Regions from separate parts of the Fusobacterium perfoetens ATCC 29250 genome, predicted to be linked through region 3. Evidence: riboswitches for the same ligand, from Rfam matches in the RefSeq annotation. Region 3 holds a riboswitch; each other region holds the start of a gene.
The links. Region 3 has a riboswitch for S-adenosylmethionine ahead of T364_RS0101680 (MetQ/NlpA family ABC transporter substrate-binding protein). Riboswitches for the same ligand answer to the same signal wherever they lie in the genome.

Region 1 (11,040 bases), on a different contig from region 3:
TAATTTATGAAAAAATTATTATTATTTTTTATTTTAATAACAGGAATATTATTTACAAGTTGTGGAGAAGAGAAAAAAACTAATGAAAATAAACCTTTAATTGTTGGTATGGAACTTGCATATCCTCCATTTGAAACTAAAGATTCTAATGGAAATCCTACAGGAATAAGTGTAGATTTTGCAAAAGAATTTGGGAAATTTATAGGAAAAGATGTAAAAATAGAAAATATAGCTTGGGACGGACTTATTCCATCTATTCAAACAAAAAAAGTTGATATGGTAATTTCATCTATGACTATAACAGAAGAAAGAAAAAATATAGTAGATTTTTCTATTCCTTATGCTAATTCTCTTTTAGGAATGTTAATAAATAAAAACTCTCCTATTAAGGATGCTCAAGACCTGAATAAAAATAATATAACTATAGCAGTAAAAACAGGCTCTACTGGATTTATTTATGCTAACAAATATCTAACTAATGCTAAGATAACTTCTTTAGCTGATGAAAGTGCTTGTGTTACTGAAGTTATCCAAGGAAAAGCTGATGTATTTTTATATGACCAGCTTACTATATATAGAAATTGGGAGAAAAATCAAAATACTACTAAAGCTGTATTTATCCCTTTCCAAAATCCTGAAAAATGGGGTGTTGCTGTTAGAAAAGGAGATACAGAACTTTTAAATAAAATGAATGAATTTATAGAAAAATTTAATAAAGAAGGTGGCTTTGATAAGTTAACAGAAAAATATCTATCTGAAGAAAAAGAAAACTTTGATAAATTAGGCTTCAAATGGTTCTTTGATTTAGATGAATAGGAGATGATTAAAATAAAAAATTTATTTTTAGTTACTGATAAAAAAATATCTCTCTCAAAATTTTTAATAAATATTTTTATTTTAGGAATAATAATTTTTTCTGTTGGATATTTTTCATTTAAAAAAATAGGACTTACTCTTGATTTTAGTTTTTTAATTCTTTTAAAATCAAGATTGATAAAAGGTTTTCTTATGACTTTTTATATAAGTCTTGGAAGTTTTATTTTAAGTTCATTGATAGGTATAATTACTGTATTATTCCAAAAGTCTAATATAATTATTCTAAAATATATTTCTCTTTTATATGTAAAATTTATAAGAGGAACCCCCCTTATTATGCAAATCTATTTATTTTTCTATATAATTGGTACTGCTTGGGGAATTGAAAATAGATTTATTGCCGGAATAATAATTTTATCTACATTTGAGGGAGCATATATTTCTGAGATTTTAAGAGGTAGTTTAGATTCTATTGATAAAAGTCAATTAGAAATTGGAAAATCTGTAGGATTTACTAAAAAACAAACTTTTAAATTTGTTATTTTTCCTCAACTAATGGCTAGAACTATGCCAGCTCTTACAGGGCAATTTGCTTCTATTGTAAAAGATTCATCACTTTTATCTATAATAGCTATAATAGAATTAACTCAAACTATGAGAGAAATTTCAGCTACAAATTTTAAATTATTTGAATCTTATATGGCTTTAGGATTACTTTATCTTGTATTTACTCTTCCACTTTCATACATAAGTGAGAAACTAGAAAGGAGGTTTAAATATGAAAGTTAATCTAAAAAATCTTTCTAAAAGTTTTGAAAATAAAAGAACAGTTTTAAAAAATATTAATTTTCATGAAGAGGTCCATTCACTTGCTATTATAGGTCCATCTGGTGGAGGAAAGTCTACCCTTTTAAAAATAATTGGTGGACTTATTAATCCTACTAGTGGAGAAATAGAGATAGATGGAAATAAATTATCTTTTTCTGAAAATGAGCTTTTTAAATATAGAAAATCTATTGGATTTATATTTCAACAAGATGGACTCTTTAAACATATGACAGTTCTTGAAAATATTATTATTCCTCTTATACATGTTCATGGTTATGGTGAGGAAGAAGCAAAAGAAAAAGCCTTATCTCTTTTAAAAAGATTTGGACTTGAAAAAGAAATAAATAAAAAACCTTTTGAATTGTCTGGTGGACAAAAACAAAGAGTTGGCATTGTTAGAGCTTTAGCTCATAGACCTAAATTTTTATTATTTGATGAACCAACCTCTGCCTTAGACCCTGAATATACTGTAGAAGTTTTGGATATCATAAAAGAACTTAAAGATGAAGGTATTGATTTTATAATAGTAACTCATGAAATGGGATTTGCTAGACATGCTTGTGATAAAGTTTGTTTTTTATATGATGGAGATATATTAGAATATGGAGATAGCTCAGAAATTTTCACTAATCCTTCGTCTAAAGAATTGAAAAAGTTTTTAGGAAAAATTTTAGAATGGAATATATAATTTTTAGGAGGGATTTATGAAAAAGAAATTTGCTTTTATTTTAATGGGAAAAGATTATTCTGAAAAAGATAATGCTACTTTTGAAACTGAAAATTGTGTAACATATATCTGTACTGTAAGGAGTTTTGAAGAAGCTTATAAAAAAGTTTTAGAATTAAAAGAAGAAGGAGTTGGGGCTATAGAAATTTGCGGAGCTTTTGGAAAAGAAAGAGCTGAAAAAATTATAGAACTCACTGATAACAAAGTAGCTGTTGGATATGTGGTTCATGACCCTAAACAAGATGATTTATTTATGAAATTTTTTGGTAATTAAAAATTTATATTTTTTAGTATTATTTTAGATGTAGACAAAAAACAATTTTTTTGTCTACATTTTTATAATAACTCGATAATAATTTTATATAAATTTCTTCATCAATACTTTTACTTTACCCTTTTTATTTTCTCCCAATTCTTTAGAAAAAATAAATTTTCCAACTTTTTTAATAGTTATAACATCATTTTCTTTTACTTCTACAGATTTATCTCTTTGAATATTATAATTTAACATTACTAATCCCTCTTCTATAAGAGTAACTGCCTTTTGTCTAGAAGTATTAGCAATTTCAGAGACCACACTATCAAATCTAACTGACGGGATAGTGATAATTATTTCTTGAAACTCACTTTTAGGAATTTCATTTTCATCTATTTCAAATATTTTTACAGGAACATTTGAAACTTTTTCAAGCTCATCTAAAAAACTAAACTTTTCTTTATAAATAACTCCATAAGCAATATTATCCTTTACAATCAAATCTCCTAAAATCTCCCTTTTTATTCCAAGACTCATTATTGTTCCTAAAAAATCTTTATGAAGCAACTCTCTAAATTTATTTTTTCCATCAATTTTAAAATAAGTGAGATTAAATTCTGGCATATCTTGAGAAAAATTTTCAGGAATAATAATTATATTTTTCTTTTCACTATCCTCTCTCAAACCTTTAAATAAAAATCTCACATTATTAATATTTGTTTTTTCTAAAATACTCCAAATATTAGGAGGATAAAACTCCTCTGTTTCTATATAATAATCTATATTGTTAGCAAGTTCTATATTTTCCCACAACTTTACAATTAAATCTTTATTTTCTTCCTTAAAAAGATTCAAAAAATTCTTCTTATCCATATTTCTTCCTTTCCTTTTTTCTAAATTATATCACAGACTTTTCCCTTTTCCACAACTATTATTTTATAATTTTTACTCTTTTATAAATTCCATAATTATGGTATCATATAATATAAAATTACATTAATATAATTGAGGTAAAAATTATGAAAAAAATTATAATAATCATGCTTATGTTGTTGGGGATAAATTCTTTTTCTTATGATTTCCCTTTGAAAGACCCATATATTGCCACAGTATTTGGTTCTTCTACTCTTATGACACAGGGAGTTATTGAGAAAATACCATTAAAACTTTATAGAACTGAGCTTATCTCTACTAGAGAAATTCCAGAAAATTTAGAATATCAAAAAGGATATAAATTTTCTGTAGCTTTACAAAAGAAAAAAGCTCCTCTTGTATTTATATTATCAGGTACAAGTTCCAGTTCTACATCATTAAAGACTCAATATTTCCAAAGAATTTTTTATACTGCTGGATACCATGTAGTTGGTATTTCATCTATTACTAATACAAATTCATTGGTTGCTCTTTCTTATGAAAAAATACCTGGAAATTTAATGAATGATGGAATGGATATTTATAGAGGATTACAATACATTAAAAATTTAGTAGAGAAAAAAGCCCAAGTTGAAGATTATAGTATTATGGGATATAGTTTAGGAGGAACTCACTCTGCTATAATATCTTTTATTGATAGTAAGGAAAAAGTATTTAATTTTAACAAGGTATTTATGTTAAATCCTGCTGTAAATCTTTATGAATCAGCTACTATATTAGATAATATGTTTGTTGAAGGTACTGATAATAATGTAGATAATTTCTTTATAAAGGTAAATAGTCTTATGGGATTACTTTCTAGTTATAGAGATGGATTTAAAGATATTTCTGGTAATCCTTATGAAGTTTTAAAAGCTCTTAATGTTACTGAAAAAGATTTAAAAATGGGGATAGGTTTTGTATTTAGACTTAATTCCATTGATATTAACTTTTTAACCGATTATGTTAATGATATGAAAGTTTATTCTGATAGAAAAATTGAAAAATATGAAAATATGGGTAAATATTTTGAAAAAATAAATTTTGCTAATTTCCAAGATTATATTGATAGAATAGCTTTACCTTATTATCAACAACATTATAAGAAAAATTTAACTAAAAAAGAGTTATCTAAATTTACAGATTTAAAAATGATAGAGGATTATTTGAAAACTGCTAAAAATATTAGATGTGTAACTAATAAAGATGAAATTATCCTTACAAAAAAACATTTTGATTTCTTAAAGAAAACTTTTGGTAAAAACTTATATATCTACCCTTATGGAGGACATTGTGGAAATATGTTCTATCAAGAAAATGTAGATTATATGCTTAAGTTTATGAAAGAGGGGAGATAATTATGAAAAAATTATTTAAGATAACTTTATTAGTTTTAATTTCTTCTTTTATGATTTCATGTTCATCAGTAGATAAAAAAGTAAAAGTATCTAATCAAGAATATATAGAACTTCAAGTGGAAGAAGATAAAAATATATTATTTGGTAAAACAGATTATCTTTCTCCACTTAATAGAAGGTTTTATGCTTTTAATCGTTTTGCTGACAGAACTGTTATCTATCCTGTAATGACAACTTATGATTACTATGTACCTAATTTTGTACAAGATAGACTTAAAAATTTTGTTAGTAATTTTGGAGATATTAGGAATACAACAAACCTTTTATTACAATTTAGAATATTAGAAGCTGTAGAATCTACTTTTAGATTTGCTATTAACTCAACAATAGGACTTTTAGGGATGTTTGATGTTGCTAGTGAAATGGGAATTAAAAAATACCAAGAAAGTTTAGGAAATACTTTAGCTTACTACGGAGTGGGAGAAGGATTTTATATTATGGCTCCTTTAATTGGACCTACTACTTTAAGAGACAGTATTGGACTTGGGGCTGAAGGATATGGTCTAGCTGAACTTGACCCATATGATGTTATTAATATAGATGTAGGAACTATTTGGTTTTCTACTTTAGTTGGTTTTCAAATGAAAAAAGATGCAAATGTTTATTTTGGGGAATCTGATTATATATTTGAATATGAATATCTTAATTATTTAAGTTCAAAATTGAGAGAACTTAATTTACAACAAGCAAAAACTACGAGAAAAAATATTTTTTAATTTATAGAAAGGATAAAAATGGAAGTATCTATACTTGGAAGTGGAAGTGGTGGAAACTCTACTTTTGTAAATATCGATGGTGTTAAAATTTTAGTTGACGCTGGTTTTAGTGGAAAAAAATTAGAAGAAAAATTAAATAATATAGGAGAAACTCTTACTGAGATAAAAGGAATTCTTATTACACATGAACATACAGACCATATTCAAGGAGCTGGTATTGTTTCAAGAAAATATAATATTCCTATCTATATAACAAAAGAAAGTTATTTAGCAGGAAGTGCCAAATTAGGAAAAATCTCAGAAGGTAATTTAATATTTATTGATACCTTTGAATTTATTATAAAAGAAAAAATAAAAGTTCAACCTTTTGATGTTATGCATGATGCTGAAAGAACTGTTGGGTTTAGAATAGAGGAAATTTCTTCTGGAAAAACTTTAGGAATATCCACTGATATTGGATATATTGATACCCGTGTAAGAGCATTTTTTAGAGATGTAAATATTATGATAATTGAATCGAATTATGATTATCAAATGCTTATGGACTGTAATTATCCATGGGATTTAAAAGATAGAGTAAAAAGTAGAAATGGACATCTTTCAAATAATGATGCTGCTAGATTTATATGTGATAATTATTCTTCTAATTTAAAAAAAGTATATCTTGCTCATATAAGTAAAGATAGTAATAAATTTTCTATTGTTTCTCATACAATAACAAGTGAAATGAATAGAAGAAATATCAGTATTCCTGTTGAAATAACAACTCAAGATACTGTTACAGAACTTTATAAATTATAATACAATGAGGTGATACTTATGGAAAATAAAAAAGAACTGTGGGAAGATCTTTCTTTTGAGATAAATAAATTTCCTAAAATTCGTGAATCCCTAGAAGAAGATGAGGAAACTTTTGTAGGTAGTGGAAATAAAAATGCTAATCTTCTTTTTATTGGAGATGAAAATGACCTCTATGAAAACGAAGATTTAAAAGTTTCAATAGGCTCTACTGGAGAATTTTTGATAAGACTTTGTGATATGGGAGAATTTATTCCTGAAGATTACTACATAACTACTCTTACAAAATGTAAAATAAAATATAAAGATTTTTTCTCTGATGAACAAGATTTCTTAAAAGAATTACTTCATATGCAAATTGCTCTTATTGAACCAAAAATCATTGTAACTTTAGGACAATATTCAGCTGAGGCTCTACTTGGTAGAGAAGTAGACTTTGTAAAAGAAAGAGGAAAACTTATAGATTGGAAGGCTGGAATAAAAGTTTTAATAACTTATGATGTTAAATATATAAAAGAGGTTCGTGAAAATAGTGGTAAAAAATCTAAAGCACCTCTTGAATTTTGGAAAGATTTACTTCTTGTAAAAAAAGAATTAGATATTTTAAATTCTACTAATAATGAGGAAGAAAGTAACAATGAATAATGAAAGAAAAAATACTCTTAGAAAAGAAATTAAAAGAAAAAGAGAATCTTTATCTTTAGAAGAAAAAAATTTATTAAGTAAAAAAATAATATCTAATTTTTTAAATGAAGATATTTTAAAAAATTCTAAAACTATTATGAGTTATATGTCTTTTAAAAATGAAGTTGAAACCAAAGAATTAAATAATTTTATAAAATCTCAAGGAAAAACTTTAATATTACCAAGAATTATTAATAATGAAATAGTTCCTATAAAAGATGAAGGAAATTTTTTCTCTGGAGTTTTTGGAGTTACAGAACCTATTGGAGAAATTTTTAAAGAAAAAATAGATTTAATAATAGTCCCTGGTATTGTTTTTAACAACTTAGGAGATAGAATTGGTTTTGGAAAAGGGTATTATGATAGATTTCTTTCTAATCCTCTTTATAATGATTCTTTTAAAATATCTCTAGTTTACTCTTTTCAAATAGATAATAGCTTTTCTGGTGATATATTTGATAAGAAAGTTAATAAGCTTATAACAGAAAAAGAAATAATAGAAATTTTATAAGTGGTTAGTTTAAAATATTGAAAATTTTAAATTATTGTGCTAAAATAACTAGAAAGGATTTTTTATTTAGGAGGATTTTAATGTCAGGACATAGTAAATGGAATAACATACAACATAGAAAAGGAGCTCAAGATAAGAAGAGAGCTAGTTTATTCACTAAATTAGGAAAAGAATTAACAATAGCTGCTAGAGAAGGTGGAGGAGACCCTTCTTTCAACCCAAGACTTAGACTTGCTATTGATAAAGCTAAGGCTGGAAATATGCCTAAAGATATATTAGAAAGAGCTATTAAAAAAGGAACTGGAGAATTAGGAGGAGTAGACTATATCGAAATGAGATATGAAGGATATGGACCAGCTGGAACAGCTTTCATAGTTGATGTAGTTACTGATAATAAAAATAGATCTGCTTCTGAAGTTAGAACTGCATTTTCAAGAAAAGGTGGAAACTTAGGAGCTGACGGAGCTGTATCTTGGATGTTCAATAAAAAAGGAGAAATTATTTTCTTAGCTGAACATATAGCTGATTCAGAAGAATTTATGATGGTTGCTTTGGATGCTGGAGCTGAAGATATAATTGAAGAAGATGGAGAATTCCAAGTTTTAACAGACCCAGCTGAATTCCAAAATGTTCTTCAATCTTTAACAGATGCTGGATATAAATATGATGAAGCAGAAATTACTATGATACCAGAAAACAAAGTTGCTATTACTGATTTAGATACAGCAAAAAAAGTTATGGTTTTATATGATGCTTTAGATGATTTAGACGATGTTCAAGAAGTTTACTCTAACTTCGATATTCCAGATGAAATAATGGAACAATTAGACTAATAAAAATTATATTTATAATTAAGAGGAAGATTTCAACTTTTGTTGTTTTCTTCCTTTTTATTTTACTTTAAAAAAATTTTTTCTATAATTAAGTTTATTATTGACATTAAAAACAGCTTATGATAGAATTATTAAAATTATTAATCCATATAGAGAGATTGAAGGACAGGCCTTATGATATCTCAGCAACCTACTGTAAATAGTGTGGTGCTAATTCCTGATAGATGGTAAGTATATACAAATCAAACTTCTTTTATCTATCAGATTAAAAGAAGTTTTTTTATTTTGGAGGTATAAATGAAAATAGCAGAATTATTTACTAAAAAACAACCAACAATATCTTTTGAAGTTTTTCCACCTAATAATATATATACTCTAGAAGATGTTTATCATGCAATTGATGAATTATCCATTTTAAAACCAGATTTTATGAGTGTTACATATGGAGCTGGTGGAAGTACTAGAAGAAATAGTGTGTCTATAGCCTCGAAAATTAAAAATGTAAATAAAATAGAAGCTCTTGCACATCTTACTTGTATAGGGGCTAAGAAAAATGAAATTGATAAAATTTTAGAAGAATTAAAAAACAACAATATTGAAAATATTATGGCTTTAAGAGGAGATATTCCTCAAAATGGAAATATTGAAAAAGGAGATTTTTTATATGCTAGTGATTTAATAAAACATATAAAAACTAAAGAAAATTTTTCAATAGGTGGTGCTTTTTATCCTGAAGGTCATCAAGAAACTAATGATATTTTAGACCTTTTTAATTTAAAAAATAAAATAGAAAGTGGTACAGATTTTTTAATTTCACAAATCTTTTTTGATAATGAAAAATTTTATGAGTTTAAAGAAAAATTAAAAAAATTAAATATAGATATTCCATTAATTGCTGGAATAATGCCAATAACAAATGGTAAACAAATTAGAAAAATAACTTCTATGTGTGGTTGTAGTATCCCTCCAAAATTAAAAAAAATATTAGATAGATATGAAAATAATCCAATAGCCATGAGAGAAGCTGGAATTGCTTATGCTATGGAACAAATTGTAGAATTAATTTCTGATGATGTTTCTGGAATACATATCTATACAATGAATAGAGTAGAGGCTTCTAAAAAAATAATGGAAAATATTGGAAGTATCTTAAGAAAGAGAGATGAAAATAATGGATATTAGAGAAGATTTAAAAAAGAAAGTATTAGTTTTAGATGGAGCTATGGGAACAGCCATTCAAAACTATAATTTAACTTCAGAAGATTTTTTAGGAAAAAAAGGTTGTAATGAAATTTTAAATTTAACTAGACCTGATATTATAAAAGATATACATAAAAAATATATAGAAGCTGGTGCTGATATTTTAGAAACCAACTCTTTTAACTGTAACTGTATTTCTTTAGAAAAATATAAAATAGAAGATAAAGTTTATGAACTTTGTAAAAAAAGTGCTGAGTTAGCTAAAGAAGTAATTAAAGCTAGTAATAGGAAAATATATCTTGCTGGTTCTATTGGACCTACAAGTAAATCTCTTACTATTCCTAGTGGAAAAAATCCTTATGATAGAACTTTGGATTTTGATACTTTAAAAGAAGCATATAAAGAACAAATAAGAGGATTAATTGATGGAGGAGTAAACCTTTTACTTATAGAAACAATTTTTGATGGACTTAATGCTAAGTGTTGTGTAATAGCTGCTGAAGAAATTATGAAAGAAAAAAATATAAAACTTCCTATAATGATTTCTGCTACTGTAAATAAAGAAGGGAAAATATTCACTGGTCAAAGTATTGAATCTCTAATTGTATCTTTAGACAGAGATTCTATTATCTCTTATGGTTTTAACTGTTCTTTTGGAGCCAAAGAATTAATTCCTCTTATTCAAAAATTAGGTAAATTTATTAAAAAGCCAGTATCTTTATACCCTAATGCTGGTCTTCCAAATGAAAATGGAGAATATGATGAAACCCCTGAAATAACAGCAAAACATTTAAAAGAATTAGTAGATAAAAAAGAAATAAATATTTTAGGTGGTTGTTGTGGAACTACTTTTGAGCATATAAGAAAAATATCTGAACTTGTAAAAGAAAAAGAGCCTAGAAAATTTCAAGAGAATTTTAAAATTACTGGATATTTATCAGGAAATGAAATATATAATTTTGAAAATAAATTTACTATAGTAGGAGAAAGAAATAATGTAGCTGGTTCTAAAATTTTCAAGAGTTTGATAGTAGAAAAAAATTATATTAAAGCTTTAGATATTACAAGAAGAGAAATAGAACAAGGAGCTAAAATAATAGATATAAATATGGATGATGGACTCCTTGAATCTGAAATTGAAATGGAAAAATTCTTAAGAATAATTCAAAATGATAATGAAATATCAAAATATCCTGTAATGATAGATTCTTCCGATTTTTCTGTAATTAAAAGAGCTCTTAAAAATATTCCTGGGAAACCTGTTGTAAACTCAATAAGTTTAAAAGAAGGGGAAGATAAATTTATTAAGAAAGCTCTCCTTATAAAAAAATATAATGCTTC
Region 2 (11,040 bases), on a different contig from region 3:
TGAAGTTGTGGAGTATAAATTTAGAGGGTATTTTATTTTGAAATAATGACTTTTCTCTCTTGAATAGTGTTGATTAGATATTAAGGGTTTTTAAAAAGTAATAGGATAGTTGTTATATCTTTTAGATTAATTTAATGGGTATTGATAAGCAACTTAATTTTTAGATTAAATTAAAAGTGATGAATAGATTTATAAATAATTTTATTTTCTATTCATCACTTCTTTATATTTTAATCTATACAGTAATTAACATATTTTTTGTGGTAAACCAACTTTTCCAAATACAAATTTTTCTGATAGATATACTGTTAATCCATTTAAGACAAAAGCTGGTAATATTTCATATAGGTAATTTCCTAGTCCAGATAATTTCCAAAAAATTATTACTAGAACTCCCACTAACATTCCTGTGAAAACACTTTTCCAATTTAATTTTTCACAATATAAAGTCATTAATATAGCTGGTCCAAAAGCTCCACCAAATCCTCCCCAAGCATATGAAACCATAGATAAGATTTGAGAATTTGTATCCATAGCTATTATTGTAGCTATAACTGAAATAAGTATTATTCCAATTCTACCCGTCCACATAATTTCTTTTTCTGAAGCATCTTTTTTAATATATCTATAAAAATCTTCTGATAATGTAGAAGCTGACACTAAAAGTTGAGAGTCAATAGTAGACATAATAGCTGATAATATAGCTGCTAACATAACCCCTCCTACCCAAGGATTAAATAACATACTAATCATATAAATAAATACCTTTTCTGAATCTCCACCCATCTTTGAAACATCAGCAAATAATCCTATTCCTGTAATTCCAATGGCAACAGCCCCAATTAAAGAAATAATAACCCATAACATAGCTATAATTCTAGCTTTTTTTAATTCATATAGATTTTTTACACTCATAAATCTAACCAAAATATGTGGTTGTCCAAAATATCCCAATCCCCAAGCTAAAGCTGAAATAATACCTAATATTCCAATACGACTTCCATGAAATAAACTTAAAGATATATTTCTAGCCTGTGAAATAGCTTGTATATTTTCTATTCCTCCACCAGCAGTATAAGCTAGAACAGGGACTATTAAAATAGCTAAAAACATTAAAGTTCCTTGGAAAAAGTCTGTCCAACAACAAGCCAAATATCCACCCATAAAAGTATAGAAAACTATAGTTCCAACTCCTATTAATACAGCTAATTTATAATCAATTCCTAATATACTAGAGAATAATTTTCCAGCTGCTACTATTCCAGAAGATGAGTAAATTGTAAAGAAAAATAAAATTACTATAGCTGAGAATATTCTGATAGTACCTGTATCATCTCCTAACTTTTTACTTAAGAAATTAGGTAGTGTCATACTATCTGTTTCTTCTGTTTGAACTCTCAATTTTGGAGCAAGAATTCTCCAGTTTAGATAAGTTCCTAAAGTAAGTCCTATAGCTGTCCATGTTTGACTCATACCTGTCATATACACAGCTCCTGGTAATCCCATCAATAACCAACCACTCATATCACTAGCTTGAGCTGATAGAGCTGTAACCCAAGACCCCATTCCTCTACCACCTAAAACATAGTCTTCAGCTGTTTCAGTTTTTTTATAAAAATAAATTCCTACTGCCATTAAAAATATTAAATAAATCACAAAAGTTATTAAAGTTTCTGTTGTTGCCATATTATCCTCCATATATTTTAAAAATTTTATTTACTCAGGGTATCAATATTTACTATTCCTTTTATTCTCGGGACTTTTAACATCTATCTTTCACCTCTTTTTCTTAAAAAACAAAAAGCCATTTAGAAATACATCTAAATGGCTTTATAATAACGAAATAAACATTTTATTTTCAATAGCCATAGATGCAAACCTCAGCACAATAAGGATTTGCATCTATGATAACTAAATCATTAATGCAAATCCACTCTAGGTACTGTGGGGTTAACATTAGCTATTAAAAATCTTTTCATGTTTATCTCCTTTCTTTTTAATTTTTATGGAAATATTATATCAGTTTTTTTCTAAAAGTCAAGAAATTATTATATAAACAAATGATTTTTTTAATATTATTTTATTAAATATATTTTTATAATAAATTTTTTATTATAACATATAATAATTTTTATACCTAAAAGGAATATTTTTGAGTTTTGTTTTTCTTAATAACCATAAATTTTTATTTTTTTTATTAATTTAATATTTTTATAAAAATTTTCATTTTAACATATAATCAATTTTATACCTAAAAGGAATATTTTTGGGTTTTATTTTTTTCTTTTAAAGAAATCTTTAAAAGATTTTTTATTGGCATCTCTCATTTGTTTTTCTTCTCTTTGTTGATTTCTATAATTTGACCAATTAGGGTCATTTTTCATATTTTTCTTAAGTTGGCTCATATATCTGTATGTAGCCTTAGCTGAATTATATTTGTAAACAATATTATTTTTAGCATCTCTAACAGTATCAACTATTCCTGTAAAAAAGCTTGTAATATTATGTCCTATTAAAGAAAATCTAGTAGCTTTATATATATGTCCACAAGATGGGCATTTAAATTTTGCTGGTTTATTGATTATTCTCATCTTTTTTTTACAGTTTGGACATTTTATTGTAAGTTTTCTCATTATGTATTTCTCCCCTTTATTACTATTCATCAAAATTTAGAACTATTGTTTTTCTATTTGTTTTTAATTTCCTATATTTTACTCCTGACATATCAAGCATTTTTTTTGAAGCTATATCTGTAGGAGTACCACTATATTTTTCTGATAAAAATACTATCTCTTTTATACCACTTTGAATTATGGCTTTGGCACACTCATTACATGGGAAAAGAGCTACATATAAAGTACAACCTTTTAAATTTTTTGTACTGTTAAGTATGGCGTTTAATTCAGCATGACAAACATAAGGATATTTTGTTTCTAAAAAATCCCCCTCTCTATCCCAAGGAAGTTCATCATCATCACAACCTAAAGGAAGTCCATTGTATCCTACACCAACTATTTTTTTATCCTCAGTAACAATACAAGCTCCTACTTGAGTTCCTGGGTCTTTACTTCTTTTTCCTGAAAGTAGAGCAACTCCCATGAAATATTCATCCCAACTTATATAATCTTCTCTTTTCAAAGTCTACCTCCAATAATAACTTGAAATTTGTTCTCTTTAAGATTATCATACATTATTTTTTTGATTTTTCAAGTTTTTTTTAGATTTTTTTATTTTTCTATTGACAAATATCTTTTTTTATTATATCATAGCTCAAACAAAAAAATAATCCATCAAGAGAAACTGAGGGACTGGCCCTATGATGTTTCAGCAACCTACTATTTTGGTGTGGTGCTAATTCCAGATAGATGGCGATGACCAATAAACAATCGCAATATCCTCTAAGTTATCTTGATGTAGATAATTTAGAGTTTTTTTTTACAATTTTATTTTACACAATCAAAGAAAAGAGGGATGTTAAATGATTTATATTAAGAATGCTAACAAAATATATCCTAATGGTCTTCATGCTGTAAAAAATGTCAATTTACATATTAGTAAAGGAGATATTTTTGGAATAATTGGACTTAGTGGAGCTGGAAAATCTTCTCTTATTAGGCTTTTAAATAGACTTGAAGAGCCTACTAGTGGAGAGATAATAATAGATGGGGTGAATATAGTTTCCCTTGGAAAACAAGAGTTACTTGAAAAAAGAAAGAAAATCGGAATGATATTCCAACACTTCAACCTTTTATCTTCAAGAACAGTGGGAGAAAATATAGCCTTTGCTCTTGAAATAGCTAATTGGAATAAAAAAGATATAGATAAAAGAGTAGATGAACTTTTAGAGCTTGTAGAACTTTCTGAAAAGAAAAATTCTTATCCTAGTCAATTAAGTGGAGGACAAAAACAAAGGGTAGCCATAGCTAGAGCCTTGGCTAATAACCCTGAAATATTACTTTCAGATGAGGCTACTTCAGCCTTAGACCCTAAAACTACAAAATCTATTCTTGAACTTATAAAAAATATACAAAAGAAACTTGGACTTACTGTAGTTATGATAACTCACCAAATGGAAGTTATTAGAGATATTTGTAACAAAGTAGCTGTAATGGCCAATGGAGAAATAGTAGAAACAGGTGGAGTTCACCATATTTTCTCAGCTCCTCAAGCTGAAATAACAAAAGAACTTATATCTAATCTTCCAAATGATAACCAAACTACTGTTGAATTGGTTAAGAGAGAAGGAAAAAGTATTATTAAACTTAAATTCCTTGGTTCTATAGCTGAAGAACCTATACTTTCAAAAGCTATTAAGAAATTTGATATAGATTTTAGTATAATTGGAGGTTCTATTGAAAATCTTTCTACTATGCAAGTAGGACACTTATTTATAGAACTTTCTGGACATTTAGATGAACAAAAAGATGCTATAAACTGGTTCAAAGAAGAGGGAGTTTTTGTGGAGGTGATATACGATGGTATTTAATATGATTCTTACTTCAACTTTAGAGACTTTATACATGGTATTCTTCTCAACTATATTTTCTATGTTAATAGGATTTCCAATTGGTATTCTTCTAGTGGTAACTAGACCAGGAAATATATTAGAAAAACCAACTTTAAATAAATTTTTAGAAGTATGTATCAATACTTTAAGGTCTTTTCCTTTTATTATTCTTATGATTTGTGTATTTCCACTTTCAAGAATAATAGTTGGTACAACTATAGGTGTAACAGCTGCTATAGTACCTCTTTCAATATCAGCAGCTCCTTTTGTAGCTAGAATGGTTGAGGGAGCTTTAAGTGAAATTGACAAGGGACTTATTGAGGCAAGTTCTAGTATGGGAGCAAGTAACTTCACTATAATATTTAAGGTTATGATTCCTGAAACTTTACCTCATCTTATTCATGGTCTTACTGTTACTGTTATAAGTCTTATTGGATATTCAGCTATGGCTGGTACAATAGGGGCTGGTGGACTTGGAGATTTGGCTATAAGATTTGGATACCAAAGATTTAAAACTGACATTATGATTTACTCTGTAATAGTAATTATAATTTTAGTTCAACTTATTCAATCTTTTGGAAACTATCTAGTATATAGAATTAAAAAAAATAGATAATATTTAATTATATAAAAATTTTAAGGAGATGATGTTTATGAAAAAAAACTTTAGACTACTTGCTTTAACTGGATTACTTTCATTAGCTCTTGGAGCTACTTCTTTTGGGGCTACTTTAAAAGTAGGAGCAACTCCTGTACCTCATGCTGAAATATTAGAAGTTGTTAAACCTGAACTAGCAAAAGAGGGAATTGAACTTAAAATAGTAGAGTTTACTGACTATGTAACTCCTAACCTAGCTTTAAGTGATGGGGAGTTAGACGCTAACTTCTTCCAACATTATCCTTATTTAGAAAAATTTGCTGAAGAAAGAAAATTAGACTTAGCTAATGCTGGAAATGTCCATGTAGAACCATTAGGGCTATTCTCTAAAAAATACTCTTCACTTGATGATATTAAAAAAGGGGCAACTGTGGCTATACCTAATGACCCATCTAATGGAGGAAGAGCTTTAATACTTCTTCACAACAATGGAATTATAACTTTAAAAGACCCTACAAATCTTTATTCAACAGAGTTTGATATAGCTAAAAATCCTAAAAAATTAAAATTTAAACCTTTAGAGGCTGCTCAATTACCTCGTGTTTTAACTGATATAGATTTCGCTGTAATAAACGGAAACTTTGCTATGGAAGGTGGATTAAATCCTACTAAAGACGCTTTGGTAATAGAAGGTAAAGAATCTCCATATGCTAATATTATAGCTGTAAGAACAAAAGATTTAAATAAAGCTGAAATAAAATCTCTTGTAAAAGCTTTACAATCAGAAAAAGTAGCTGACTTTATTGAAGAAAATTATAATGGTTCAGTTGTTAAAGCTTTCTAATCATTTAATATATATTTTTTAATATTTAAAAAAGGACCCCTAAAGGTCCTTTTTATTTTTCTAAAGCAATTTTTAAAAATTCTTTACACACATTTGATAGATATTTATTTTTTTTAGTAACAAAATATATAGGTCTTGTTGATAATTCTGAATCTAATTTGTAATAAACTAAATTTTCACTTCTCTGTTCATTAATTATTAATAAATCTCTTATAAAAATAACAGCACTTTCATTAAATAAAGCTATATGATAGCCTGTCATCATTTGGTCAATTTTATAAATAGATTTAGGAATAAACCCAGCTTTTTTACAAAGAGTTAAACCTCTATTATATAAATCATGTTCTTTTTTCATAGTTATAAAAGGTAAATCTTTAAATTCTTTTAAAGAAACCTCTTTTACATTTAAGTCTAAATGTTTCTTTGCTCTTACATCTTCTGATGTTAATTTATAATCTTTTAATTTATTATTAATTTCCCATTTAGCTGGAACAGCCAATAATATATGTTCATTCTTATAAAAATATGTTACTATTTTTTCATCATCTTGAGAAATAGCTGCTTCTAATATTAAATCTATTGAATTATTTTCCAACTCCTCTTTCAACTCTTTAATATTTCCCTCAATAACCTCTATATTAACTTTTGGATATTTTTCTTTAAATTTTTCAATAATTTTTGGTAAAATAAAAGCACAGAAAAATGATGAAGCTCCTATCACTATATTTCCAGAATCTAATTTCCCTAAATCTTCAAAATATTTCTCCATATTATTTTCTATTTCTAAAATATTCTCAACACATTTTATATAATATTCTCCCTCTTTTGTAACAGTTAAGGGAATTGTTTCCCTATCAAATAGTTGATAACCTATTTTTTTCTCTACCTTTTTTACTATGGCACTCAAAGCTGGTTGAGAGATATATAATTTTTTGGCTGCTTTAGAAAAACTTCTCTCTTTATAGATAGTGTATATATATTGTCTTTCATTTATCATAAAAGTTTCTCCTTTGATTTTCTTTAAATTATAACACAAGAGAAATATATAAAATAATTCAATTAAGATATCCATAATATAAAAATCTTATATGTTTTATAATAGTTATAATAAAAATCTTATAACTTATAGTATTTTTTATATAACATTTGAAAAAAAGAATAGAATAGTATATTATAGTATTAGAAATAATATAATGGCAAAATTCTTTTTACAAAAGTAATTGAACCATTTATAATACCCTTTTTAATGAAAGTAGTGCGATAAAAATCGTACTATTTTCTATTTTCTCCATATTATTTTTTTAATTTTAAGATTTATTTGAAAATAATTACTAAGTAGTATATTATATATTGTAAATTAAAGAGTTAATAAAATACTCTTTTATAATAATTAATTTTTTTCCATAAGAGGAGGAATAAATGTTTGAACAATTTTTTACTAATGTTGATGTAGGAACTTTTCTATTTCTAGGAGTAGCTTGTTTTATAGCTGCCTTTATTGACGCTATAGCTGGTGGAGGAGGATTAATAACAGTTCCAGCTTACTTGGCTTCTGGATTACCAGCTCATATTGCTTTAGGAACTAATAAAGTTTCTTCTAGTATAGGAACTGTGGCTAGTAGTCTTAAGTTTGCTACTTCTGGTAAAGTTAATAAGGAAATGGTTAAAAGAATGATTCCTTTTTCTTTTATTGGAGCTCTTATGGGAGTTAGAACTGTTGTTTTAATAGATTCTAAATATTTATATCCAATAGCTATTGTTTTACTATTATTAGTTCTTGTATATACTCTTATTAATAAAAAAATGGGAGAAAAAAATAATTTTACAGGTCTTAATAAAACTAATATTCGTCAAGGAAAAATAATGGCTTTTGTAATGGGATTCTATGATGGATTTTTTGGACCAGGTACAGGTTCATTTATAATTTTTGCACTAATAAAAATCTTTAAATTAGATTTTACTAATGCTAGTGGAAATGCTAAAATTTTAAATTTAACAAGTAATTTAGCTAGTATGCTTTTATTTATTTATTTAGGAAAAGTAAATTTCTTTTACTCAATACCAATAGGAATAATTATGGTATTTGGAGCTACATTAGGAGCTAAGATGGCTGTTAGTAAAGGGACTTCTTTTATTAAACCAATATTTTTAGTTGTAACTACTATTGTTTTAGTAAAAATGATATTAGAATCTATATTTGGTATAGATGTGGTAGGATTTTTAAAAGAATTAATTTTAAGTGTATTATAGAAAGATTATAAAAAGACTGTTACAAAAATTTTGTTATAAAAATAAAATTTTCATAATTGAAAAATATTTTTTATTAACAACTTTATAAATGTAACAGTCCTTTTATTTAATTATTATTTTCAATTTTACTAATATCTAGTCCTACACTTTTAGCTACTTTTTTAAAGTCATCTAATAAAGGAGCTATAACTATCATTTCTATATTTTTTGTTGGATGGGTAAATTTTAGACTATATGAATGTAACATCTGTCTATCTGCTCCATCATTTCCACTACCATAAGTACTATCTCCCATTATAGGGTGGTTTAAATACTTCATATGAACTCTTATTTGATGAGTTCTTCCTGTTTCTATTCTAACTTTTACCAAAGAATGATTTTTACTTTCATCTAAAACTTCATAATTAGAAATAGCTATCTTTCCATTTTCCTCTACCACAGACATTTTTTTTCTATCTCTTGGGTCTCTACCAATAAGAGTTTCAATTCTTCCACTTTTTTCTTTAAAAATCCCTTTAGCTATACAAACATAAGTTTTTTCTAAAGTTTTTTCTTTAAACATCTCTGATAATTTTCCATGAGCTTCATCATTTTTAGCTACAACAATGATTCCGCTTGTATCTTTATCTAATCTATGAACTATCCCAGGTCTTATAACACCATTTATAGTTGATAAATCTTTTATATGATATAAAAGAGCATTTACCAAAGTTCCTGTATAATTTCCATGGGCTGGGTGGACTACCATATTTGGAGTTTTATTGATTACTACGATATCATCATCTTGATAAATTATATTTAATGGAATATCTTCTGGAATTAAATCTAAAACTTCATCTTCTGGAATATTTACAATTATAGTTTCTGTTCCCTTTAATTTGTTTCCACTTTTAGTAATTTTTTTTCCCTGAATTTCTACAAGTCCATTATCTATTATTTTTTGAATATATGTTCTAGTGGCATCTTCTATTAATTCATTTAAAAACTTATCTATTCTTTTTCCTTTATCATTTTCATTAGCTTCTATTGTTAGAGTTTCTTTTATTTCCATTCTCCACTCCTATTTTTAGTTTATATACTTTCATTATATCATCTTTTACTAATTACTACAAAACTAAAACAAATATTTATGAATAAAAAAAAACTCTCTTTTCAGAGAGTTGGTTGCTATAAAATGGCTGGGATGGCTGGATTCGAACCAACGCATAACGGAGTCAAAGTCCGTTGCCTTACCGCTTGGCGACATCCCAACAACATAGATGATTTTACCATAGGTTTTTATATTTGTCAAATATTTTTTTATTTTTTTAAATTTTCTATTGAAAATAAAGAATTTTCTTAATTTTTTTTATAAAATCTCTTTACTTTTTTTTAAATTTTTGATATACTTTCTCTAAATTAAAAACATTTGTCTTTAAAATACGGAAATTTGAGAGGTGAAAAATGAAAATTGCTTTACTTGGTTTTGGAACTGTTGGTAGTGGTGTTTATGAAATTTTACAAAAGGATAACTTTAAATATGATATTACTGTTGAGAAAATCCTTATAAAAGCCAACAGACAAATAACCTCTCCTATAATGACAAGAGAATTTTATAATATCTTAACAGATTCAAGTATAGATACTATTGTGGAAGTTATGGGGGGAATAAATCCTGCTTTTGAATATATAGAAGCAGCTCTAAAAAGTGGAAAAAATGTAGTTACTTCTAATAAAGCAGTAGTTGCTAAACATCTTAAATATTTTACAGAATTAGCTGAAGATAATAAGGTAAAATTTTTGTATGAAGCCAGTGTAGGTGGTGGAGTTCATTGGATAGAATCAATAAAAAAAGTAAAAGCTATTGATGAGATTTCTTCTATAAGTGGAATTTTTAATGGAACTACTAATTTCATTCTATATAATATGAATAAATTTGGTTATGAATTTGATGAAATATTAAAAAAAGCTCAAGAATTGGGATATGCTGAAAAAGACCCAACTGATGATATTGACGGAATTGATATTTTAAGAAAATTAATTATAAGTTCAAAATTAGCTTTTAATCATATATTTTCTGAAAATGATATACCTGTTTTTGGAATAAGAAATATAAAAAAATCTGATGTAGATTATTTCAATTCTATTGGATTGACTGTAAAACTTATTGCAAAAACTGTATCTAAAGATGATAAAATTGTTCCTGTTATTGAGCCTGTTTTATTTGATTCTTCTGCTCTTGAGGGAAATATTCCTGAAAACTTTAACATAGGAACAATCGTTGGAGAATCAGTAGGAGAATTAAAATTCTATGGACAGGGAGCTGGAAAACTTCCTACAGGAAATGCAGTAGTACAAGATTTAATAAATATTATCAATAAAAATAAAGACCCTATGAAATATATTAAAAAAGATTATGTTATTGATTATTCTTTAATTTGCAATAAATATTATTTAAGAATTGATGAAAAATATCGTAATGAAGAATTAAATGAAATAATTGATAAAAAAATAGGAAATAATATTTATATTACAAAAGAGATTCCTGTTAATACAATAAATAATTTATTGAAAAAATATAATATGCAAAATGCTTTTTTTGCAAGATTTAATTAGAAAAATGAAATAAAATTTGAGGTGAATTTATATGATAAAAGTAGCTAAATTTGGTGGTTCTTCAGTAGCTGATAGTAATCAGTTTAAAAAGATAAAAAACATTATTTCAAGTGATGAAAAAAGGCATATAGTTGTAGTATCTGCTGGTGGTAAAAGATTTAAAGATGACAATAAAATTACAGATTTATTATATCTTTGTCACGCTCATATAAAATATAAAGTAAATTATGATTGGATAATGGCAAC
Region 3 (11,040 bases):
TTGTTGGGCTAAATAATCAATACTTCCAGCATAAACATTTACTGAAGCTATTAAAGCTGTTAACATAAGTGTTTTTTTCATTTCTCTCTCCTTAATCTATATATAATTTTTAATTTTTTTCCTCATTTATTTTCATAGCTTGTTTTAATATAAGATAACCAACTTCACGTAATTCACTTTCAATCATTTCATAAGTTGGATTATAAAAACCTGAGCAAATTAAACAAGCAAAACCATGAGTATACCACCAACCTTTTCTTATCATCCAGTTAATAGTACTATCTTTTAAAATATTGTATTTGTCACTCTCTTTAAATCCTTTATAAACTAAATTTATCAAATCTCTAGTAATTTCATTTAAAAATTCTTCTGATAAATTTTCTCTCATAAATATAGCTCTAAATAAAGCCTTTTCCTCTTTAGCAAAAAGACAAATTCCTATTCCTATATTTAAAAGTCCAAGTTCTGTATAATTAATTTTTACTTTATCTAGTAGTTTATTTTTAGCAAGTAATGAAAGTTCATTTTTTAAATCTGACATTGATTTAAAATTAGAGTAAACACCTATTGTTGATATTCCCAACTCATTAGCTATTGTCCTAGCTGAAATTTTTTTCATACCTTCTTTTACCAAAATTTCATAAGCTTTATTTAAAATTTCTTCTCTTGTGAACTTTAATTTCCTTCCCATAAAAAACTCCTTTTCGTTTTTTACATAACACTATTATTAAAATAAAAAAACATATTTTACATGAACAAAAAAAATTATACTATATATATCCTTGAAAAGTCAATATATAAATAAAATTTATTTTTTATTTCATAACGTTATTATTTTTTTTCATTACATTTTTTATAAAATAAAATCACATTAGTAATTTATTAAAATAAAAAATTTGTAAATAAAAAACTCGTTAAGTTTCCTTAACAAGTTTCTTTTTTATTTCTATCATAATCAACAAACATCATTATAAATACTATCATTAATCCAATTACAGAAAAAAGAACCGATTTTTCTAAATATTTTTTAGTAAGAATAGCTCCTATCATTCCACCTATAATAAAAAAAGTTATTATTCCAAAATAGTTCATACTACTCCTAAAATCTTCTTTATTTTTTCCTATCATAGATTTATAAAGAGCTTCACTTGCACTTCTTAAATTTCCTGTACACATTGTTGAAGCATAAGCTTTACCTCTAAATTTTCTAAAAGCTTCTACCTGAAGAGAGCACACAAAAGATATTAGTACATTTACTAATATATCTAAATCTCCCATAGGCATAAAAGATACCATTATCAAAATAGCCATTTCTAATAATAAAATACTTTGTCTCCAATGTAAAAATTCTTTATTATATTTTTTTCTAAAAAACTCTGAAAGAAGAATCCCTACTACAAAGGCCATTATTGGAGTAAAATATTCTAAAGCACTACCCCATTGTTTTTCTACAAGTTTTATTCCAAATAAAACTATATTTCCTGTTTGAGCATTTGCAAATACCTTACCTCTACACACATAAGTGTAAGCATCTAAATAACCACCTACAATAGCTAAAATTAGACCTACCCTATACCGTTCAGACATTTGAAATACTTTGTTCAATTTTATCACCTCTCTGTATGTAATACCAACTTTATTATAACATAAAGAAAAAATAAAAAAAATAGTTGACAAATTTATTTTTTTATTATATCATACACAAAATAAAAAATATCCATCAAGAGAAACTGAGGGACTGGCCCTATGATGTTTCAGCAACCTACTTTAGAGTGTGGTGCTAATTCCATGTAGATGGTTTAGATTAATAATCTATTCCTTATATCTCTAAATTTTCTTGATAGTAAAATTTAGAGATTTTTTATTAAGAGTGATATTTTTTATAATTAAAAAAATTTTAAGGAGATGATAATATTATGTCAAACTTATCAAAAAAATTATTTACAACACTTGTAGCTTTTTCTCTACTAGGAAATTATTCATTTTCTAAAACTCTTAAAGTAGGAGCTTCACCTGTTCCTCATGCTGAAATTTTAGAGGCTGTTAAACCTCAGTTAAAAGAAAAAGGAATAGATTTAGAAATCATTGAATTTAATGAATATGTTACTCCTAACTTAGCTTTAGCTGATGGAGATTTAGATGCAAATTTTTTCCAACATACACCTTATCTTGAAAAATTTAAAACAGAAAGAAATTTAAAAATTTCTCAAATAGGTGAAGGAATTTTTATTTCTCCAATAGCTGTATTTTCTGATAAATATAAATCTTTGGAAGAAGTAAAAAAAGGTGGAGTAGTAGCTATTCCTAGTGACCCTACAAATGGTGGAAGAGCTTTATTACTTCTTCATAATAAAGGAATTATTACTTTAAAAGACCCTACAGACCTTAGTGCTACTGAATTTGATATTATAAAAAATCCTAAAAAATTAAAATTTAAATCTATTGAAGCTCCTCAACTTCCTCGTGTTATAAAAGATGTTGATGTAGCTATCATAAATTGTAACTATGCTCTTCAAGCTAATTTAGACCCTATAAAAGATTCTATTGCCATTGAAGGAGCTGAATCTCCTTATGCTAATATTGTGGCTGTTAGAGATGAAAATTTAAATGATGCTGATGTCAAAGTGTTAGTTGATGAACTTAGAACTGAAAATATTAAAAAATTTATAAATGAGCAATATAAAGGGTCTGTAATAGCAACTTTTTAATTTAAGCTGATAATTTTGGGAAAATTTATCATAAATTAAAATAAGATAGGGAATATTTTTATAAAAAAAGTGTTATAACTTACTTTATTTATTATTAATAATATAAGTTATAACATCCCTTCTTATTTTAAATTTTTAATTTATATTTTTTCTAAAATATCTAAAACTTCTTCTAAAGATAGTTGTCCAAAACGAAGTTCTTTATCATTTATAACCATTGCTGGCACACTTAATATATCATATTTTTTCTTAAATTCTTTGTGAGAAAATACATCTATTACTTCAACATTAATATTTGGATTTTCTACAGCTATTCTTTGTGTTGATTGAACTGTCTCTGGACATCTAGTACAATTTAATGAAATTCCTATTTTTATATTTAATTTTTTATCTATTTTAGATATTCTTTCAACTAAAGAATCATTTATTTTTTGTCCTGGTCCTGAAACATTATACATAGCTAAAATAAATGAATTTAATTCATGTCCTGTAGGAACAGTTGTGTATTTTATTCTTGAATATTCCCCTTTATCATTTAATATAGCAATAGCTGGTAATTTTTCTAAATCAATTCCTTTTTCTCTTAATTGTACATCTGTTTTTTCATAAATTTTAACTTGAATTTTATCATTTGTACTTCCAATTTCTTCTGCCATTTGGATTATCTCTGAAGTTTCTTCTAAATTTTCTCCTTTTATTACAGCTAATTCTATTTTATTTTGAAATACTTTAGTTACCTCTCTAAGTTGTTCTTTTAGATTCTCATCTAACATTTGTTCTTTTACTTCATTTTCTTTTTGTACTTCTACTTCATCTTTTTTTAATCCTAATTTTTCTCTAAGGTCAAAAACATACTTCTCTATATTACTAGAAGCTATAGCCCCATCAGAGACTGCTGTAACAACTTGTCTTAATTTTTTAGGTCTAATATCACCTACTGCATATACTCCTGTTACATTAGTCATTAAATCTTCATTTGTTAAAATAAAACCTTGTTTATCAATTTCTACATGATTTTTAAAAATTTTACTTTGAGGTTCATATCCAACAAAAATAAATATTCCAAAAGTTTCTCCATCTTCAGGAGAAAATTCTTCAATTTCATTAGTAATATTATTTTTTAAAAGTATTTTTCTTAAAAATTTATCTCCTGTAGCTTCTAATACTTCTGTATTAAATCTAACATCTATTTTTGGATGAGCCAATACTTTATCAGCTATTGTTCTAGCACAAGTAAATTCTGGTTCTCTAACTATAACATGGACTTTTTTAGCATATTTAGTTAAAAACATTGATTCCTCAGCTGCAGCAAATCCTCCACCAATTACAAAAACATCTAATCCTGTAAAAAATTCTCCATCACATGTAGCACAATAAGCTACCCCTCTTCCTGAATATTCTATTTCTCCTGGAAAATTTAATTTTCTTGGAGAAGCTCCTGTAGCTATAACAACTGATAATCCTTTATATTCCTTTCCAGATTTTGTTTTTATAACTTTTATATCTCCATGTAATTCCATATCAATAACTTCATCTTGAATAAACTCATTTTTAAAACTTTTAGCTTGTTCTTTTATTTTATCAACTAATTCACTTCCAGAAATTTCTTTTATTCCTGGATAATTAACAACTTCACTTGTTATTTTTATTTGTCCACCTTTTTCTTCTTTTTCTATAACAAGAACATCTAATTTTGCTCTTCCTCCATAGATTCCAGCTGTAAGTCCAGCTGGTCCTCCTCCTATTACAATCATATCATAAATTTTTTCCATATTCCCTCCTCTATAAAGAAAAGATGTTACTTAAAAAAGCAACATCTTTTTAAATCTTAAAGTTTTCCAACTAAATCAATTGATGGTTTTAAACTTTCTTTTCCTGGTTTCCATTTAGCTGGACAAACCTCTCCATGTTCTCTTACAAATTTAGCTGCTTGTAATTTTCTTAATAATTCACTAGCTTCTCTTCCTATTCCATTAGCATGAACTTCATAAGCTTGGATAACTCCTTCTGGGTCTATAATGAAACTTCCTCTTAAAGCTAATCCCTCTTCTTCTATCATAACTTCAAAAGCTCTTGATAATTTTCCTGTTGGGTCAGCTATCATTGGGTATTGAACTTTTTTAATTCTTTCAGAAGTATCGTGCCAAGCTTTATGAACAAATTCTGTATCTGTTGAAACTGAATATACTTCGCATCCTTCTTTTTTGAATTCTTCATATAAATTAGCTAAATCTTCTAATTCTGTAGGACATACAAAAGTAAAATCAGCTGGATAAAATACTACTGCTGCCCATTTTCCTTTCATTGATTCATTTGTTATCTCTATAAAATCACCATTTTGATATCCTTTTGCTTTAAATTCTTCAACTTTTTTTCCTATTAAAGACATAATCTTCCTCCTGTTTAAAATTTATTGTTATTTGTATTGATTACAAATTTATTATAACAACTATCTTATTTTTTGTCAATAGTTTTTTTGAAATTCAAAATATTTTTTTTTAAAATTATAACAAAAGAATCTTTATATCTTCTAAAAAGTGATTTTAAACTTTATAATTAAAAGGATGTTTATTATATAAAAAGAGTTATTGCCTTTTTTATTATTAAGAAACAAACTTGACAATAACTCCAATATTTTTTCTATTGTTTTTCTAAAATTTCTATCATTTCTTCTAATGACATTTGACCAAAATAAATATTTTTTTCATTTACTACTATAGCTGGAACTCCTACTATATCATGTTTCTTTTTAAATTCTTTATGTGTTAATACATCTATTATTTCAACAGAAACATTTTTATTTCTTGAAACAATAAATTGAGTAGCTTGAACTGTATCTGGACATCTAGTACATTTTAATGAAACTCCTATTTGTACATTTATTTTCTTTTCTATCTTATCTATTCTTTCTAACAATTCCTCTTTTACTTCATCACCAGGCCCAGCTATATTATACAAAGCTTGCATAAAAGAATTTAATTCATGCTCTAAAGGAATTGTGGAATATTTTATTCTTGAGTATTCATTATCTTTATTTAAGATAAATACTGCTGGTAATCTTTCTAAAAGAAATTTTTCATTTATTTCTGGAGAGTTACTTTCATAGATAGAAACTTTTATTTTTTCTGTTAGTCCACTTAATTCTTTTAGTAATTCTTCTAGTGCTTTTGATTTTTCTAAATCTTCTCCTTTTACCATTATAAGATTTAATGGAGATTCAAATCTTTTTGTAAGTTCTACGATTTGTTTTTTCATATCACTATCTAAAATTCCATTCTCTTCACAATCATCTTCTCTTTCTACTCTTGGAAGATTTAATTTTTCCCTAAGTTCAAAAACATATTTTTCTATTCTAGAAATTGCTGTTCCTCCATCTGAAATAGCTGTAACTAATTGTCTTAACTCTTTTGGTCTTATATCTCCTACTGCATATACTCTTTCAACATTAGTTTCCATAAATTCATTTGTTTTTATATATCCCTCTTCTGTTAATTCTACAATTCCTTTATAAATATCAGTTTGGGGAACAAAACCAATAAAAATAAATAAACCTATATTATCGTTATTTTCTGAAATAAATTCTGTTATCTCTCCAGTAATATTATTTTTCATTTTTATTTTTCTAAGAAGGTTATCTCCCTCAGCACTGATAATTTCTGTGTTAAATTTCACTTCTATTTTAGGATTTTTTAATACTTTATCAGCTATTGTTTTGGCACAAGTAAACTCAGGTTCTCTAGCTAGTATGTGAACTTTTTTCCCATATCTTGTTAAAAATATAGATTCTTCTGCTGCTACAAATCCAGCTCCTACAACAAAAATATCCTTTTCCTTAAAAAATTCTCCATCACAAATAGCACAATAACTAACCCCTTTTCCTAAAAATTCATTTTCTCCAACAAAATTTAATTTTTTATGAGTTATTCCACTGGCTATTATTACTGTTAAACCTTTATATTCACCTAATTTAGTTACAACTTTTTTTATATCTCCTTCTAAGTCTAATTTTATAACTTCATCATGAATAAAAGTTACTCCAAACTTTTGAGCTTGTTTTTTCATTACTTCTACAATTTCTTTTCCTTTTATAGAATTTATTCCTGGATAATTGACAACTTCATCAGTTAATTTTATTTGTCCTCCAAAATCATCTTTATCAATAATTAATACATCCAATTTTGCTCTTCCACCATAGATTCCAGAAGTTAAACCTGAAGGTCCCCCTCCAATTACAATAACATCATATACTCTTTCGCCCATAGTTATTCTCCTTTTTTATTTTATAAAATTTATATAATTAAATTCTATTTGTAGATTTATAAAGAAAAATAAGAATTAAAATTATTAAAATAAATACTATTTTCCTTTCAAATTTAAATTAATAAAGTCTTCAAGACTAACTTAAACAACTTCTGTTATTAACCAAAAAAACTAGTTATAAAAAAATCCTAAGAAAATTATAAAAAGTTCAAAATTTAAAGGAGGAATTTTTTCTGCTTTTATATAATTGTATATATCTAAAAAAATAATAATTAAAATAGGTAGTAAAATATATTTAAAAAAATTAAATTTGAGTTTTTCTATTCATTAGTATTATCCTTTCTTTTTTATACTCATACTAATTGTATAAATATAAAATTCCTTTTCGTCAACTCTATCTAAAAATTTATCTTTTATTTCTTATAATATTTATTTTAAAATATTTTCTATTTTCATATCTATTACTTTCTTAAAATATTATATTCTTATTTTTTTATTTTATAAATGTATAAATTAAATTTTTAAATAAAAAAAATTCTTTCAGTAATAAATACTGAAAGAATTTTAATTTTTTTAAACTAGAAAGTAATTATTGCATCTCCAGTATTTACTTGAGTTCCTTTTGCTGCATTGATTGCCTTTACTATTCCTGTTTTTGTAGAATATAAATCTGTTTCCATTTTCATTGCTTCTATTACAGCAACTAAATCTCCCTCTTTTACTGAATCTCCAACTTTTACTTTTATATCAACTATTGTTCCTGGCATTGGAGCCTCAACAATTTCTCCACTAGCTGATGTTGTTTGTGTAGGAGCTGGTGCAGGTGTAGGTTCTGGTTTTGGAGTAGGTGCTGGTGCCACTGGAGCTGGTGCTGCTTTTGGTTGTACAGGTGCTGTTGTAGTTTGAGCTCCTATTTCCTCTACCTCTACTTCATAAGATTTTCCGTTTACATTTACTCTGTAAGCTCTTAACATTGGTTCCTCCTGAATTTCTTTTGTATCTTTTTCTTGAATTGGTTTTTTAACCTCTTCTACTGTTTCTACTTTTGGTTTTCCTCTATTTTCTAAGAATTTCTTAGCATATTCAGGGAATAAAGCATAACTTAGTACATCTTCCATTGATTTTGCTAAACTTCCTATTTCTCCTTTTAATTTTTCTAATTCTGGAGCTATTTTATCAGCTGGTCTACATGTACTAGGTACTTCATCTCCAATAATTATTTTTTGTATTTCTTTATCTATTGGAGCTGGACTCTTTCCATATAATCCTCTTACATAGTCTTTTATTTCTTTAGGTACTACTTTATATCTTTGTTTTAATAATACGTTAAATACTGCTTGAGTTCCTACCATTTGTGACATTGGAGTTACTAATGGTGGATATCCTAAATCTTTTCTTACTCTTGGTATCTCTCTTAATACCTCTTCATATTTATCCATAGCGTTTTGTTGAGATAATTGAGACATTAAGTTAGATAACATTCCTCCAGGAACTTGATATACTAATGCTTTTGGCTCAGTTTCCATTACTTTTGGATTTAATATACCATTTTTTCTATATTTTTCTATTACTCCTTTTAAGTAATCAGCTACTTCACCCAATACTTCCATATTTAATTTAGGGTCTCTCTCTGTATCTTTTAATATTTCAGCAAATACTTCTGTAGCTGGTTGTGATGTTCCTCCAGAGAATGGTGACATTGCTGTATCTATTATATCTACTCCTGCTTCTATAGCATTTGCATATAATATTTGAGCTATTCCACTTGTACAGTGAGTATGTAATTCTAATGGTAATGAACAATTTTCTTTTATAGCTGTTATTAAATCATATCCTGTATCAGGTAATAATATTCCAGCCATATCTTTTATACAAATTGAATCTACTCCCATTTTTTCTAATTCTTTTACTTTTTTTACATAATAATCTATTGTATGAACCTCACTTGTTGTATAAGCTATACATCCTTGACAATGTCCTTTATATTTTTTTATTGCTTTTATTGTAGTTTCTAAGTTTCTAAAATCATTTAATGCATCAAAAGCTCTTATTATATCTATTCCATTTTCTAAAGATTTTTTTACAAATTCTTCTACTACATCATCTGAATAATGTCTATATCCTAATAAATTTTGTCCTCTTATTAGCATTTGTAGTTTTGTATTTTTTACTTTAGCTCTTATAGCTCTTAATCTTTCCCATGGGTCTTCATTTAAGAATCTTATACAAGAATCAAATGTAGCTCCACCCCACACTTCCATAGAATAGAATCCAGCTTGATCCATTTTTTCTATTATAGGCAAAATTTCTTCTGTTGTTAATCTTGTAGCTATTAGTGATTGTGCCCCATCTCTTAGAGATGTTTCTGTTATTTTTAATTGTGTCATAAGCTCTCTCCTATCTTTCTATTTTTTTATTTTTTAACTTATTTTGGTTATATTTTAACACTTTATATATTTTTTTTCAATCATTTTTTATAAAAAAAATACAATTTAAAGGTTAAACTTATTTAGTTCCAAATATTCTATCTCCACAATCTCCTAATCCAGGAACAATATAACATTTTTCATTTAATTTTTCATCTATTTTTGCTGTATAAATATTTACATCTGGATGAGCTTCTTGAACTTTTGCTATTCCTTCTGGAGCTGATATTAAACACATAAAAGTTATATTTTTAACTCCTTCATTTTTTAAATAATCTATAGCATAAATTGCTGACCCTCCTGTAGCTAACATTGGGTCTACTAAAATTACTTTTCTATCTTTTATATCTAATGGAAGTTTACAATAATAATATACAGGTTTCATTGTTTCTTCATCTCTATAAACACCTATATGTCCTACTTTTGCTGTAGGAATTAAAGATAAAATTCCATCTACCATTCCTAATCCAGCTCTTAAAATTGGAACTACTGCTATTGCTTTATCTTTCAATACATATCCTTTTGTTTTTTGAATAGGAGTTTCTACTTCAATTTCTTCTAATTCTAAATCTTTTGTTGTTTCGTATATCATTAATTTTGCTATTTCATTTAAATTTTCTCTAAAAGTTTTAGTATCAGTATTTTTGTCTCTTAAATAAGTTAATTTGTGCTCAATTAAAGGGTGTTTTATTTCTAATATTGCCATGGGTTTTCCTCCTAAAAAAATTTATCTATATAGTAAAAAAGCAGGACCTCAGTCCTGCCTCTTCCTGCCTTATTTGTTAAGATTATATTTTTTGTTGAATTTGTCAACTCTTCCTGCAGTATCTAAGAACTTAGCCTTTCCTGTATAGAATGGGTGGCATTTAGAACATACAGCTATTTTAAGATCTCCTTTAGCATAAGTTGATCTTGTTTCAAATTTTTCTCCACAAGTACATTCAACTGTAACTACTTTGTATTCTGGATGTAGATTCTTTTTCATTCTTTCACCTTCTTTCGATAATAAACTTATAAATTCACAAGAAATTTTACCATATTTTAGATATTTTTGCAAGTGTTTTTTTATAAACATTCTAAAGTATTTATTTTTTATCTCTTTTATTTTTCTTTAATAAATGATAAAATATATATTATTTTCCTGTGAGGTATATATGAATAAAAAATTTTATAGTTATTACATAGAATCTACAAAAGAAAGTGGTATTTTAGATAATTGGGATGATTGTCAAAAAAAAGTTCTAGGTATAAAATCTAGTTATAAGTCTTTTAAAACTTATGAAGAAGCTAAAAATTGGTTAGATAATCTACTTAATCCAAATGGAAAAAATATTTCTTCTACTAAAACTAATTCTAAATTTTATGCTTGTTTTTATATTAATGATAAGTCTTATAAAATTTTTGATAATTGGACTCAATGTAAAGAAGAGATAGAAAATAATCAATGTCGTTATAAATCTTTTAAAACTTATGAGGAAGCTAAAAATTGGTTGGAAGATGGAGCAATTTATCAAACAAAAGCTCTTATTGAAAAAACTCTTGTTGATGGAATCTATTTTGATGCTGGTACAGGTAGAGGAATTGGAGTTGAAGCTAAAGTTTCCTTTAAAAATGGAATTTCAATTTTAAAAAGATATTTTCCTAAT

Region 1: it holds a riboswitch for S-adenosylmethionine, as region 3 does, so the genes downstream of both, metF (methylenetetrahydrofolate reductase [NAD(P)H]) here and T364_RS0101680 (MetQ/NlpA family ABC transporter substrate-binding protein) in region 3, are expected to answer to the same signal.
Region 2: it holds a riboswitch for S-adenosylmethionine, as region 3 does, so the genes downstream of both, T364_RS0105205 (methionine ABC transporter ATP-binding protein) here and T364_RS0101680 (MetQ/NlpA family ABC transporter substrate-binding protein) in region 3, are expected to answer to the same signal.

What each region holds. Positions count from the first base shown of each region.
Region 1 covers NZ_JHXW01000006.1:47,992-59,031, forward strand. Annotated here, with positions in the region: gene T364_RS10405 (MarR family winged helix-turn-helix transcriptional regulator) at 1-3, shown strand, start outside; gene T364_RS0103400 (transporter substrate-binding domain-containing protein) at 7-816, shown strand; gene T364_RS0103405 (amino acid ABC transporter permease) at 820-1,605, shown strand; gene T364_RS0103410 (amino acid ABC transporter ATP-binding protein) at 1,595-2,332, shown strand; gene T364_RS0103415 (DUF6506 family protein) at 2,349-2,645, shown strand; gene T364_RS0103420 (YlmH family RNA-binding protein) at 2,730-3,500, opposite strand; gene T364_RS0103425 (hypothetical protein) at 3,647-4,897, shown strand; gene T364_RS10410 (MlaA family lipoprotein) at 4,900-5,673, shown strand; gene T364_RS0103435 (MBL fold metallo-hydrolase) at 5,692-6,474, shown strand; gene T364_RS0103440 (uracil-DNA glycosylase family protein) at 6,493-7,116, shown strand; gene T364_RS0103445 (5-formyltetrahydrofolate cyclo-ligase) at 7,109-7,666, shown strand; gene T364_RS0103450 (YebC/PmpR family DNA-binding transcriptional regulator) at 7,747-8,499, shown strand; SAM riboswitch class I at 8,642-8,747, shown strand; gene metF (methylenetetrahydrofolate reductase [NAD(P)H]) at 8,797-9,681, shown strand; gene metH (methionine synthase) at 9,668-11,040, shown strand, end outside.
Region 2 covers NZ_JHXW01000011.1:75,661-86,700, reverse strand. Annotated here, with positions in the region: gene putP (sodium/proline symporter PutP) at 247-1,686, opposite strand; gene T364_RS0105215 (hypothetical protein) at 2,274-2,633, opposite strand; gene T364_RS0105210 (deoxycytidylate deaminase) at 2,656-3,099, opposite strand; SAM riboswitch class I at 3,285-3,372, shown strand; gene T364_RS0105205 (methionine ABC transporter ATP-binding protein) at 3,479-4,486, shown strand; gene T364_RS0105200 (methionine ABC transporter permease) at 4,476-5,123, shown strand; gene T364_RS0105195 (MetQ/NlpA family ABC transporter substrate-binding protein) at 5,161-5,949, shown strand; gene T364_RS0105190 (LysR family transcriptional regulator) at 6,002-6,946, opposite strand; gene T364_RS0105185 (sulfite exporter TauE/SafE family protein) at 7,369-8,199, shown strand; gene T364_RS0105180 (RluA family pseudouridine synthase) at 8,306-9,250, opposite strand; tRNA gene T364_RS0105175 (tRNA-Gln) at 9,375-9,449, opposite strand; gene T364_RS0105170 (homoserine dehydrogenase) at 9,643-10,794, shown strand; gene T364_RS0105165 (aspartate kinase) at 10,826-11,040, shown strand, end outside.
Region 3 covers NZ_JHXW01000004.1:67,379-78,418, forward strand. Annotated here, with positions in the region: gene T364_RS0101665 (OmpP1/FadL family transporter) at 1-81, opposite strand, end outside; gene T364_RS10930 (TetR/AcrR family transcriptional regulator) at 110-691, opposite strand; gene T364_RS0101675 (YoaK family protein) at 925-1,587, opposite strand; SAM riboswitch class I at 1,715-1,801, shown strand; gene T364_RS0101680 (MetQ/NlpA family ABC transporter substrate-binding protein) at 1,917-2,708, shown strand; gene T364_RS0101685 (FAD-dependent oxidoreductase) at 2,849-4,480, opposite strand; gene ahpC (alkyl hydroperoxide reductase subunit C) at 4,537-5,097, opposite strand; gene T364_RS0101695 (FAD-dependent oxidoreductase) at 5,349-6,968, opposite strand; gene T364_RS10295 (oxaloacetate decarboxylase subunit alpha) at 7,547-9,355, opposite strand; gene upp (uracil phosphoribosyltransferase) at 9,474-10,100, opposite strand; gene rpmE (50S ribosomal protein L31) at 10,170-10,379, opposite strand; gene T364_RS0101715 (ribonuclease H family protein) at 10,549-11,040, shown strand, end outside.